Regions from separate parts of the Bacillus bruguierae genome, predicted to be linked through region 1. Evidence: riboswitches for the same ligand, from Rfam matches in the RefSeq annotation. Region 1 holds a riboswitch; each other region holds the start of a gene.
What was found. A riboswitch is a leader RNA that binds a small molecule or an ion and turns the genes downstream of it on or off. The one in region 1 is predicted to bind S-adenosylmethionine.
Positions count from the first base shown of each region.

Region 2: it holds a riboswitch for S-adenosylmethionine, as region 1 does, so the genes downstream of both, metK (methionine adenosyltransferase) here and WAZ07_RS20405 (peptide ABC transporter substrate-binding protein) in region 1, are expected to answer to the same signal.
Region 3: it holds a riboswitch for S-adenosylmethionine, as region 1 does, so the genes downstream of both, mtnW (2,3-diketo-5-methylthiopentyl-1-phosphate enolase) here and WAZ07_RS20405 (peptide ABC transporter substrate-binding protein) in region 1, are expected to answer to the same signal.

Region 1 is NZ_JBAWSX010000015.1:57,986-62,301, forward strand. Features, by position in the region: gene WAZ07_RS20405 (peptide ABC transporter substrate-binding protein) at 1-1,627, opposite strand, end outside; SAM riboswitch class I at 1,777-1,882, opposite strand; gene proC (pyrroline-5-carboxylate reductase) at 2,254-3,069, opposite strand; gene WAZ07_RS20415 (GRP family sugar transporter) at 3,205-4,056, opposite strand.
Region 2 is NZ_JBAWSX010000012.1:131,706-136,021, forward strand. Features, by position in the region: gene WAZ07_RS18760 (ATP synthase subunit I) at 155-526, shown strand; gene pckA (phosphoenolpyruvate carboxykinase (ATP)) at 679-2,265, opposite strand; SAM riboswitch class I at 2,484-2,606, shown strand; gene metK (methionine adenosyltransferase) at 2,771-3,970, shown strand.
Region 3 is NZ_JBAWSX010000011.1:155,949-160,264, reverse strand. Features, by position in the region: gene WAZ07_RS17985 (methylthioribulose 1-phosphate dehydratase) at 1-131, opposite strand, end outside; gene WAZ07_RS17980 (2-hydroxy-3-keto-5-methylthiopentenyl-1-phosphate phosphatase) at 128-787, opposite strand; gene mtnW (2,3-diketo-5-methylthiopentyl-1-phosphate enolase) at 784-2,028, opposite strand; SAM riboswitch class I at 2,093-2,199, opposite strand; gene WAZ07_RS17970 (pyridoxal phosphate-dependent aminotransferase) at 2,251-3,441, opposite strand; gene WAZ07_RS17965 (carbon-nitrogen family hydrolase) at 3,545-4,316, shown strand, end outside.

The DNA.
Region 1 (4,316 bases):
CCCATTTAAAGTTTAATGGACCTGCAAAATCAACCTCAACGACACCTTTTACATAAGAGCGCTGTAAATAAGATTTTCCGTTTTGATATAGAGGTGAGATTACCGCATCTTTAAATAAGATTTTTTCTGTTTGTTTTAAAGCTTCCCAGCGTGCTTTTTCATTACCAGCGAGATCTGTTTTTACTTTTTTGATTAAATCATCAAATTCCTTATTAGAGTAATGATCTAAGTTGTATGGATTACCGGTTGTGAACAATTCTAAGAATGTAATTGGATCAGCAAAGTCTGGACTCCAGCCATCGATACCAATTTCATAATTGCCTTGTAATAATAAAGTTACTTGTTGCTTACGAGGCTGTGGTTTTAATGTAACTGTTAATCCTTCTAAGTTTTTCTCAAGTTGCTCTTTTAAATACGCTCCTGTTTTCTTTGATAAATCCGTATCGCTTGTTAAAAGTTCTAGTGTAATTTTATCTGGTCCAAGTTCTTGTTTTGCTTTTTTCCATAATTTTTGAGCCTCTTTTGGACTTTCTTTTGTTAAGTCACCATTTTCAGCGCGGAAGTCTTTTCCGTTCGGTCCTTTTGCAAAGTTTTTTGGAATAAGCGAGTAGGCAGGAAGAGAGCCATCATTCAATAGAACATTTACAAAAGCTTTTTTATCGATTGTTTTATCAATAGCTTGGCGAGCATTAATGTTTTGTAGTACTTTATTTTGTTGGTTCATGCGTAAAAATTGTACGCCGACAGCTGGTCGTTCTTTAAAATTAGAATCTTTACGGTATTTATCAACTAAATCAGATGTTAAAACAACACGGTCAAGTTGTTTAGATTCGTATAGGTTTACCTCTGTTGATTTCTCTTTCACGATATTAAAATTAATTTCTTCTAATTTTACAACATCTTTATCCCAATAGTTTGGATTTTTCTTAAATTGGAAGCTTTGTTCATGTTTCCAATTTTCTAATGTAAAGGCCCCATTATAAATTAATGCGTTAGACTCTAAAGCGTACTTCTTGCCTTGTGATTTAAAGAATTCTTCGTTAACAGGCAGGAATGTTGGGAACGCTGTTAAGCTAATAAAGTAAGGCACAGGGCGGTCTAACTCTACTTCCAATGTTTTATCATCAATTGCTTTTACACCTAGTTGATCAAGCGAAAGCTCTTTATTGTTAATCTTTTGCGCATTTTTTATGTCAAAGAATAAGAAAGCATATTCAGAAGCTGTTGCAGGATCAACAGCACGTTGCCAAGCGAATACGAAGTCTTTCGCTGTAACAGGTGTTCCATTGGACCATTTTGAATCTCGTAAATGAAACGTATATTTTGTTTTATCTGCATTAACATCATGCGATTTCGCGACACCAGGAACAGGTTTGTTTCCTTCTCCAAGGTTATATAAGCCTTCAAATACGTTTCTCATCACTTGCCCAGAATCGGTATCTGTTGCACGTGCCGTATCCATCGTACGAATTTCAGTAGGAGATGCTAAGTTAAGTACTTGTTTATCAGGTGCTTTATCTTTTGCTTTTACATCGTTCGCGTTATCTTTATTATAGCTACCGCATCCTGTTAATAATAAGCTTGCTCCTAAAACAGATACGACAGCAGGTAAAAATTTCTTTTTCATGTTTTGTTCCTCCCTAAATTGTTTGTCTACTTTGTTTTCATGTTTTGTTGGCCAACAATTATGAGGGAAATAAAAAATCCCTCTTTTCGTATAGAAAAAGAGGGATTTAAATGTTATAAATGTGCGCACATTTATAAACAAAGTCCCTCATTCTATCTTTCAAGCTAACTGCTTGCAGGAAGTGGCACAGTATTCGCAAGCGAACCTGTTGCCGAGGTTTCACAGGGCCAGTCCCTCCACCTCTCTGGATACAATGAGTAAACATAATAAATAAGTATTAAATTTTGTGTTGCTTTGATTATTCAAAATATTAGCACTGAGATAAAAGAACTGTCAATTAGAATATTAATATTTTGAATTTTAAGTTTAATCAGAACGGAAGGTCATCAAACATTTGCTTGATGACCTTATATATATATCCAAGTAAAAAAACGACATAAAAACCTATTTCTTTTTAGGGGTGGACAAGAGCGTCTGGCCGTGTATAGAAGCGGTTAGGGCCTTTTCCTGCCACATGCCAGGTTTAAAATAAAGGGAGCAAGCGAGTACAGCTCATGTTGTATTTTGCATAGCAGCGACTTATATGTCGAAAAATTAAAATGATCTGAGTTAGCCTCAGTCTTGTTTTACAATTGAATTGTTTTTCCACTAGCTTTTTTATTTGTTGCTTCAATTGCCTCTTGTATCATGTTCATAAAATTATTTTCATATAATACTTTCAAACCTGCTGCAGTTGCGCCACCGGGTGTTGTCACTTGTTCACGAAGCATAGCAGGATTGTTTTCACTTTCTAGCATAGAAGCAGACCCCGTAATCATTTTAATTACGAGATGCTTTGCAGTTATCTCATCGATACCATACCGTTTTGTTGCTTCAATTAAGCTCTCGGCAAAATAGTAGAGAAAGGCAGGGGCGCTTCCTGTGACAGCTGTTAGTTGATGAATTTCTTCTTCTGTACATAATTGTGCGTCTCCAATACCTTTTACGAGCATTTGCAAAATTTCAAGATGTCCTTTGCTTACAAAAGAGCCTGCTGTGTATAAAGAAATGGATTTCCCGATTGTAGCAGCTGTATTTGGCATAATCCAAGCAACGGCAGCACCTTTAGGAAGCTTTGATTCTAAATAAGAAGGTCCAATACCAGCTGCAACTGTTACAATAAACTGATTGCTGACAAGTGGAGAGAGTTCAGTTAACAGTTGTTCATGTGCTTCTGGAGGCATTGCTAAGACGATAACATCAACATCTGCCGCATATTGTTTCCAATCTGTTGTTGTAGAAACAGCATACTTTTCATGTAACTCTGTAAGCCTTTCTTGATTTCGTTGATTGGATACGACAATCTCAGCAATGTGTTCTTTACTTGTATGAAGAAGCCCGGCAAAAAGGGCTTCAGCCATACGACCTGCACCAATAAACAGCACTCTTTGTTTCTTTTGCATATTTTTTGATCCTTCCTGTAGGAAATGTATTGCTAAAACGATAACATTGATAAAAGAGAATTGTAAAAAGAAAAGGCTTGTATACAAAAAAATCCTAGTTTCAGAAAATAGCATTTCCGAAACTAGGATATATCATTAAGCTTTTGCCAAACCAAGTAGAACAGCCCCGCCAATAATTAAAGCACTACCAAGCGCGATAAATACCATTTGACGTTTTGTTTTCTTTTCACCTAAGAAGACAATTGCACCAAACGTTGAGATGACAATCCCTGTTTGAGATAATGAGAAGCTTGTTGCAACGCCAACTCGTGGTAAGGAAAGAAGTAAGAATAAGTTTCCTGTTCCCCAAAGTAGACCAGATACGATATTACGAATTGCATATTTGTTAAATGGCTTATGCTTAAATGTCAGTATAACTGCTCCAACAAACATACCAACTGCTTGCGGTAAAATAGCCGCCCAGCCATCAATGTTGTACCAACGAATAATAATTACATACCCAAAATAACCGAAAGTTGAAACAATTAGAGTGAGTAACCCTTTTTTCAATTGTCCTGGTGGTTGTGCATTTTCTTTATCATCTAAAGAAGTAAATACAACACCGATTACGATGAAAAGAATTGCAATCGTTCCCATAATAATTGTAGTAGTAGTTGTCCACTCGTGAAAGGCAATGACCCCAAAGATAGAAGTAGCTACAAGCTGCATACCTGTTGAAATGGTAACAGTTGTTGAGACGCCTATTGTTTGAACAGTTTTTAATTGATTGACTTGTCCTAAAGCCCAAAATAAACCAGAAATAAAGCCAACAATTAATATAGTTAAAGATAGTGCCGGTGTTGTAAATGCATACATAATTGTTGCGAAGAATAGAGCACCAATTGTCATACCGACCGTTTGGCTATATGCACCGCCACCCATTTTTACACTTACTAATAAAACGTTTCCCCATGCTAATGCAGGAAGAAGTGCTAATAAAATGTCCATTACAAGACTCCTTTCTTGTTATAGCAATAAAATATATGTAGTTCTAATGATTGGTAATTTTCCACTTAAGAAGTGATCGTTAAAACGATGAAGTAGTGATGTTTATAAGGAGAACGCAGTCATTATATAAACGCGTTTTCATATCTCCTTTTTTGGCACCTTCATATAATAACAGGAAAGAGTCTCCTTTAGAAAGTAAATTCAAATAGAATGTATATTTCTATGAATATGAAAATTGTAATAGTTTATGTGGAAATTTG
Region 2 (4,316 bases), on a different contig from region 1:
GCTATGGAGAAGTAATTTGCTTTTGTATTGCACGTGGCAGGAAAAGGACCTGACCGCTTCTATGCATGGCCAATCACTCTCGCCTACCTAAAAAAGTGTTTTTTCAATTTGGATGAAGTTTGATATAGAGATTTTGCAGTAGAGGAGTCACAACATGATTAGCATGTCGTTACAAACATTTAAAGTACAAACTTATTATATTTTAGCACTTATGCTGTTAGGATGGGCATTTACTCCTTTTTCTCCGCATTTTTTAGGAATTGGTCTTGGTTTTCTGGTGAGCACATATTGTGTTTGGATTTTAGGACGCCGCATTGAAAAAATTGGAGAGAGTATAGTGAAAAAAAGTAAATCACCAACTCTTGGTATGATAAACAGATTTGCAGCAGCGATACTTGGTGCTATTATTATGTACGAAATTGAGCATCATATGGTAATGTGGGCATTTGCTGTCGGGATTATGGGCGGATATATATTAATCGTTATTAATTTAGCATATTATAGTATGAAAGATACGAAGAAATAGGGAAGAGGCTTGCGAGATTACTCGTAAGCCTCTTTTTATATGTAAGTATGTGCAATGACAAGAAAACGTGGGCTTTGTCGGTGAGTACTTGTTTTCTTGCAATAACAACATACTTATTCACATGATTTAGGATATTTCACAGTAAAGTCAGGTTAAGCGATTGGACCGCCAAGGTTTACAATTGTTTCAGAAACAGTATTAAATTTCTTGAAGTTTTCTTTGAACTTATTTGCAAGTTCAGTTGCTTTTACTTTGTAAGCTTCTTTATCAGCCCACGTTTGTTCTGGCATTAATACTTCATCAGGTACACCAGGAACATGAAGTGGTACTTCAAGGCCAAAGATATCATGTTTTACTGTTTCAGTGTTATCAAGCTCGCCGTTTAATGCAGCTTGCACCATTGCGCGTGTATGACCTAAGTTCATACGTTTTCCAACGCCGTATTCGCCGCCAGTCCAGCCAGTGTTCACTAAGAATACTTTTGCATCATGTTTCTCAATTTTTTCACCAAGCATTTCTGCATAGCGAGATGCATCAAGCGGTAAGAACGGAGAACCGAAGCATGTTGAGAATGTTGCTTGTGGTGAAGTAATACCGCGCTCAGTTCCTGCTAGTTTACTAGTGTAACCGCTTAAGAAATGATACATAGCTTGCTCTTTCGTTAATTTACTGATTGGAGGCAATACGCCAAATGCATCAGCAGTTAAGAAAATAATTGTATTTGGATGACCTGCAACGCTAGGTAATACGATGTTATCAATTGCATCAATTGGATAAGCTGCACGTGTATTTTCTGTTAATGCAGTGTCATCGTAATTTGCAATGCGTGTCTGATCATTAATCATAACGTTTTCTAAAACAGAGCCGAATTTAATCGCGTCAAAGATTTGTGGCTCTTTCTCGCGAGATAAGTTCACACATTTCGCATAGCAACCGCCTTCGATATTAAATACACCGTTATCAGACCAGCCGTGCTCGTCATCACCAATTAATTTGCGGTGCGGATCAGCAGATAATGTTGTTTTCCCTGTTCCAGATAAACCGAAGAATAAAGCAACATCGCCTTCTTCACCTACGTTTGCAGAGCAGTGCATAGATAAAATATCTTGCTCTGGAAGTAAGTAGTTCATAATAGAGAAGATTGATTTTTTCATTTCGCCAGCGTATTCGGTACCCCCGATTAACACGATACGCTTTTCAAAAGAAACAATAATAAACGTTTCTGAATTCGTGCCGTCGACTTCTGGATCTGCTTTGAAGTTTGGTGCAGATACAATTGTGAACTGTGCATCATGACTTTTTAATTCTTCTTCAGTTGGACGAATGAATAATTGATGCGCAAATAAGTTATGCCAAGCGTATTCATTAATAACTTGAAGAGGAAGACGGGAGTTGCGGTCTGCTCCTGCAAATCCTTTGAATACGAATAGTTCTTCTTTATCTTTTAAGTATTCTAGCACTTTTGCATATAATTTATTAAAATGCTCTTCAGAAATTGGTTGGTTTACAGATCCCCAAGCAATTTTATCCGTAACAGATGCTTCGTCTACAATAAATTTATCTTTCGGAGAACGTCCTGTATATTTTCCTGTTGAAACAGAAACAGCGCCAGTAGAAGTTAATCGACCTTCTTTTCTCATTAATACCTTTTCCGTTAATTGCGGAACGCTCAATTGAACCTGTGCATTGCTTCCGTTCAATAGTTCATGTAATCCAATTTGGACATTCGCAGTACTCATATTTATATACCATCCTTTATTTGATTTATGAATATTCATCGTAATCCCCACTAAAAGTATAACACAATCATATAAATAATGTATACTATTTATTTATTTTTGTTTGTGTTATTATCTTATTTTTTCCATAAATTTCTGTGGTTAAAAACTTATAGGAATATGTGTATATGGATTGACAAATGAAAGTCATTTCTTTAGTATAGTTGAGGACGGATACTCTCTTATCCCGAGCTGGCGGAGGGACAGGCCCGATGAAGCCCGGCAACCTCACTTGCATGCAAGGCAAGCAAGTGAATAGGTGCTTAAACCTGTGCGAGGCTAATGGTCTCGAACGATAAGAGCGAAGGGCAAAAAGCAGTATGCAAGTAGCAAATAAAACCTTTCCTCTATAAGGAAAGGTTTTTCTTTTGCACTTGTATGGGAAAATACATGAATGTCGCAGTTTGTGGCAAATTAAGGATGAGTTCCGTACAATATATACAATTACTGTAGGGAGGTTTACCACATGACAAAAAAACGTCATCTGTTCACATCTGAATCTGTAACTGAAGGACATCCAGATAAAATTTGTGACCAAATTTCTGATTCTATTTTAGATGCAATCTTAGCAAAAGATGCAAACGCACGTGTAGCTTGTGAAACAACAGTAACAACTGGTTTAGTATTGGTAGCGGGAGAGATTACAACTTCTACTTATGTAGATATTCCAAAAATCGTTCGCGAAACAATTCAAGGAATCGGTTATACTCGTGCAAAATACGGATTCGATGCAGAAACTTGTGCAGTTTTAACATCTATCGATGAACAATCTGCTGACATCGCAATGGGTGTTGACCAAGCGTTAGAAGCACGCGAAGGTCAAATGACTGACGAAGAGATTGAAGCAATCGGTGCTGGCGACCAAGGTTTAATGTTTGGTTTTGCATGTAATGAAACAAAAGAATTAATGCCACTTCCAATCTCACTAGCTCACAAATTAGCTCGTCGTTTAACGGAAGTTCGTAAGGATGATACATTACCATACTTACGTCCAGACGGTAAAACACAAGTAACAGTTGAGTATGATGAAAATGGTAAACCAGTTCGCGTCGATACAATCGTAATTTCTACGCAACATCATCCAGAAATTGCTTGGGAACAAATCGATCGCAACTTAAAAGAGTTCGTAATTAAACCAGTTGTACCAGCTGAATTAATCGATGAAGAAACAAAATTCTTCATTAATCCAACTGGCCGCTTCGTTATCGGTGGACCACAAGGGGATGCTGGCTTAACAGGTCGTAAAATTATCGTAGATACTTACGGCGGATATGCTCGTCACGGCGGCGGTGCATTCTCTGGTAAGGATGCAACAAAAGTTGACCGCTCTGCAGCATACGCAGCTCGTTACGTTGCGAAAAACATCGTAGCAGCAGGACTTGCTGACAAAGCAGAAGTACAACTTGCATATGCAATCGGCGTAGCACAACCAGTATCTATCTCTGTTGATACATTCGGCACAGGTAAAGTATCTGAAGAAGTACTAGTAGAACTAGTTCGCAACAACTTCGATCTTCGCCCAGCTGGTATCATCAAAATGTTAGACTTACGTCGCCCAATTTACAAACAAACAGCAGCTTACGGCCACTTCGGACGTACTGATGTAGATCTTTCATGGGAACGTACAGACAAAGCTGAAACTTTAAAAGAACAAGCTGGTCTATAATATAGGAAGAAAAAAGCTTTGCGCGTGTGCGCAAAGCTTTTTTTATTTTTGGAAATACATTAAGTTCTCTTTATAAGCTGTGTTCAAACAATGATGTATATTCTTATAGAGAATAATTGCTTATTTTAAAAATATGCAAGGCTGTTTGACTATGTTAGATGGTGTTGTTTCACAAAAAAATGCAAGAAATGACTTGATTTAGCGGTCGAATCTTGAAACAATACTCGATTTTTAATGTTGATTTTTTAGTAACTTATGAAATAAATGTTTCTGTAGTTACCCGATTTTAAGTTAATTAGTAAGCTTAAAGCTTGTATAGTTACATGGACACAATTTAGCTAAAGCT
Region 3 (4,316 bases), on a different contig from region 1:
ATGAGAAAGGTAAGAGGGTTATCACTCACTTTTATTGAAATATTACCGCTTGTTGCTGGAAACCAGTTTCGGTCGGTTAATTCTTTTTTCAGTTCACTCAGTTCCTGCCATTGATGAAAGAGTTGTTTCACTTCATCACCCCTAACAATTTCTCTATTTCGTTTTGTATATCATGAAATGTTTCAAATGGTATATAAGAAATGTTATGTTCTATACATTTTGTAATCAAAAAGTCACGAGCAAACACTTTGTCAGCAAGTTTTGCTGCCTGCAAATCTGTAATAGAATCACCGATTACAATTTTAAAATCGCTTTGTGAACTTAAATTACGAATAAGTGCCGATTTACAAAGACCACATTCATTTTCACAATGTTCATCGCACGAATGCGGCCAATTTACTCGAATTGTTTCATTGGAAAAATCAGTTGTATTACAGTAAATTTGTTCAAAATCAACAAGTCCTTCGAGAAGAGGGTAAACAAAAAAGTCCATTCCTCCAGAAATGATATAAAGTGAGATATTGTTTTCTCGCAAAAACTGTACAAATTCTGTAAAGCCGGTACGAATGTCTGCGGTTTCTTTTATAAAATCTGTAATTTTATCTTGTAAACTTGTGGGTAATAGAGAAAAAAGTTTTCCTACACCTTCTTGAATAGAAAGTTCTTGTGATAAAATTTGTTGTTTAATGGTTTCAGCTTCTGGTGGGGCAAACTTTTGCATAATGGCAACAATATTATCGTTATTTGTAATTGTGCCATCGAAGTCACAAAAAATTTGAATGCTCATGCTTTCACCTCTTTAGATGGATCGCCCCATAAACGTAAAGCGGCTTGTAAATAAGAATCATCAACCTCATGAAGCGGCGTGTTTGTTAGCGCTGCATTGATAGCTGAGCAAAATGCTTTTCCGCCTCCCAGTGCACCAGAGGGGTGTCCGTGAATACCGCCACCAGCATTAATAACACATTGCTGACCAAAGTCACGAATGAGGAGCGGAACAAGTCCCGGGTGAATGCCAGCAGATGGAACAGGAAAGCTTCGGTTAAATGGTTCGTTTTCATCTGTAAGTGTTTTTGCTAAATAAAGTGCATCTTCTTGCTTTAAAGCGACATTTCCATACGGTGATGGAAATAGTGAGAAATCTGCACCAGCATAGCGAAGAAGCTTGCCAAGTAATAGAGAAGAAGAAAATCCATATAATTTAGATGCTATGTAAGTTCCGCTTACTGCTGGATGTGCCATAATTGGGATAGAAATATCATCATCTTCCGCTAATGCTTGCAACACATCAAGTCCATATGCGAATACGTTGAAAAGTAATAAATCAGCTCCAGCAGAAGCGGCTTGTTTTGCCTTTTCCTTTAAATCATAAGTCCGTCCTGAGAGATTAACGGCATATAACGTTTTATGACCGTATGTTTCATAAACAGATTGCAAAACTTCTTTTCCAGCGTGAATGCGTTCTGATAGTGGTGTTAACGGATTATCAAATAAAATTTCATCATCTTTTACAATGTCAACACCGCCTCTTGCTTGATCGCGAAGTTGTGTTTTTAAATAACCGATATTCCGACCGATCATTCCTTTGAAAATACTCATGAGAAGAGGGCGATTGTGAACATTCAAATTGTTTCGTATTTCATCGATACCAAATTTTGGGCCAGAAAAGTTCTTTTTGATATCATCAGAAAATGTTAAATCAAGTAATTTAATTTCTCCGTCCAAAGATAATTTTCCAAAAACAGTTGTAAAAATTGCTGGTAAATCGGTGCTGAAGTTAGCGGACGGATAATGAATTTTAATAAGTCCGCGTGTGACTTTTTTATCAAGATATATGTTTGTTTTTTCATCATCTTCTAATTTTTCTACGCTAACGACTGAACCTTTATGTCGTTTTAATTGTTTTTGTAATAAGTGGGGTAAGTGTGTCCACGAACCAACTGTTAAACCGAGAGCAATTTGCTCTGCTTTTTGACTTAAATTATGAGAATCATCATGAATGAAGTATGTTGCTGTTATTCCGCTCATTTTCATAACCTCCTAGTTGAATAAAAAAACCTCTCAGCTAAGGAGAGGTTTTTTTACAACCAGCTCCTTATCTGTCAGCATAATGCTGCGAGAATTAGCACCGTGCCTACATAAAGTAGATCGGTTGCCGGGTTTCATCGGGCTCGTCCCTCCACCAGCTCTTGATAAGAAGTATTTGGAAATGTTTAAAATTTTTGATAACTGAATTTTGACAGAGAATTTTTACGTTGTCAATGGTTTTTTGAAAATTTTTAATTTAGCAATTCTATGAACTGCTTCTTGAAGACGTTCCTCTGAATGTAATAAGCCAACGCGAATATAACCTTCCCCGTGTTTGCCAAAACCGATACCTGGGGCGACGGCGACATGTGCTTGGTTTAATAGTACATCAGCAAATTGCTCTGACGTATAGCCATCTGGAACGGGAAGCCATGCAAAAAAAGAACCATTTGGTGAGGCGACATTCCAGCCAATAGAGCGACAAGCAGTAATGAAAGCATTTCTGCGAGATTCATAGCGTTCTACGAGCTCATCGACACAAGTTTGCGGTTTTAATAACGCTTCACAAGCAGCTTCTTGTACGGCACCAAAAATACTAACATACATATGATCTTGTAATAAGTTAATCGTTTCAATGACACTTTCATTTCCAACAGCAAATGCAATGCGCCACCCTGCCATATTATATGTTTTTGATAACGTATAAATCTCAATGCCAACATCTTTTGCTCCATCGACTTGTAAGAAACTAAGCGGTTTTTTAGCATCAAAGCCGATGGCACCATACGCGAAGTCATGACAGACTAAAATGTTATGCTCGTTCGCAAACGATATAGTTTCCTCAAAGAATTTTGTTGTTGCAACGGCTCCGGTCGGATTGTTTGGATAGTTTAAAAACATTAATTTTGCTTGTTTAGCAGTTTGTGCATCAATCTTTGTATAATCAGGTAAAAATTGATTTTTTGCTAGCAGTGGCATTGTAGCAATCTTTGCTTTTGCTAAGGCTACGCCTGATAAATAATCTGGATAGCCTGGATCAGGAACAAGGATTGTATCACCTGGATTCGTAAAACAAAGTGGTAATTCAACTAAGCCAGCTTTCCCACCAAATAGAATAGCTACTTCTGTTTGTGGGTTTAATTGTACACCGTATTCACGCTCATAAAATGTAGCGACAGCCTCTTTTAAATTTTCATGTCCTCGAAATGGTGGATATTTATGGTGAATAGGGTGTTCTGCTGCCCGTTGTAATGCTGTTACGATGTGTGTTGGTGTTGGCTGATCTGGATTTCCTTGTCCTAAGTTAATAACATCATGACCAGCTTGCATTACTCCATTTACTTTTGTGACAAGAGAAGCAAAAAATTGTGTTGGTAATGATGTTAATATCTCGGAAGTTTGAAAATGTTTCATACTTTCCACCTCTTTTGAAAATTGGTACAATTATAGTGACAAATAATATAATTTTTCCAACTTTTTGTAAAGGAAAAAATAAAAAGGAAGAAGGAAGAAAGTAATGAAAATTGCTTGTGTTCAAATGAATATTACTTTTGGTGATGTTGAAAAAAATATAGAACATGCCGAAAAAAAAATAAGCGAAGCAATGAAGGGAAATCCAGATGTTATTGTATTGCCAGAGTTATGGACAACAGGTTATGATTTAGAACGTCTTCCTGATATTGCTGATCTAGATGGCAATTATACGAAATGTTTATTATCAAAGTGGAGTAAGCAACATGGTATAAATATTGTCGGTGGTTCGATCGCGAAGCAGACAGAGAATGGTGTTACAAATACGATGTATATTAGTGATCGAAATGGAAAAATTGTGGCTGAATATAGTAAAGTGCATTTGTTTCAACTGATGGATGAGCATAAATATTTGATTGCTGGAAATGAAACGGGGCATTTTCTATTGGAGGATATACCGTGTGCAGGAACAATATGCTATGATATTCGTTTTCCAGAGTGGATGCGTATTCATACTGCACATGGGGCAACGGTATTATTTGTTGTAGCAGAGTGGCCGCTTGTTCGTTTAGCACATTGGCGATTATTGCTTCAAGCAAGGGCGATTGAAAATCAATGTTATGTTGTGGCGTGCAATCGTGCGGGGAGTGATCCTAATAATGTATTTGCAGGCCATTCACTTATTATTGATCCTTGGGGAGAAATTGTTACTGAGGCTGATGAAACAGAAACGATTTTGTATGGAACATTAGATATAAAGAAAATTTCTGAAGTACGTAAAGGGATTCCTGTTTTTTTTGATCGGCGTCCAGAATTAT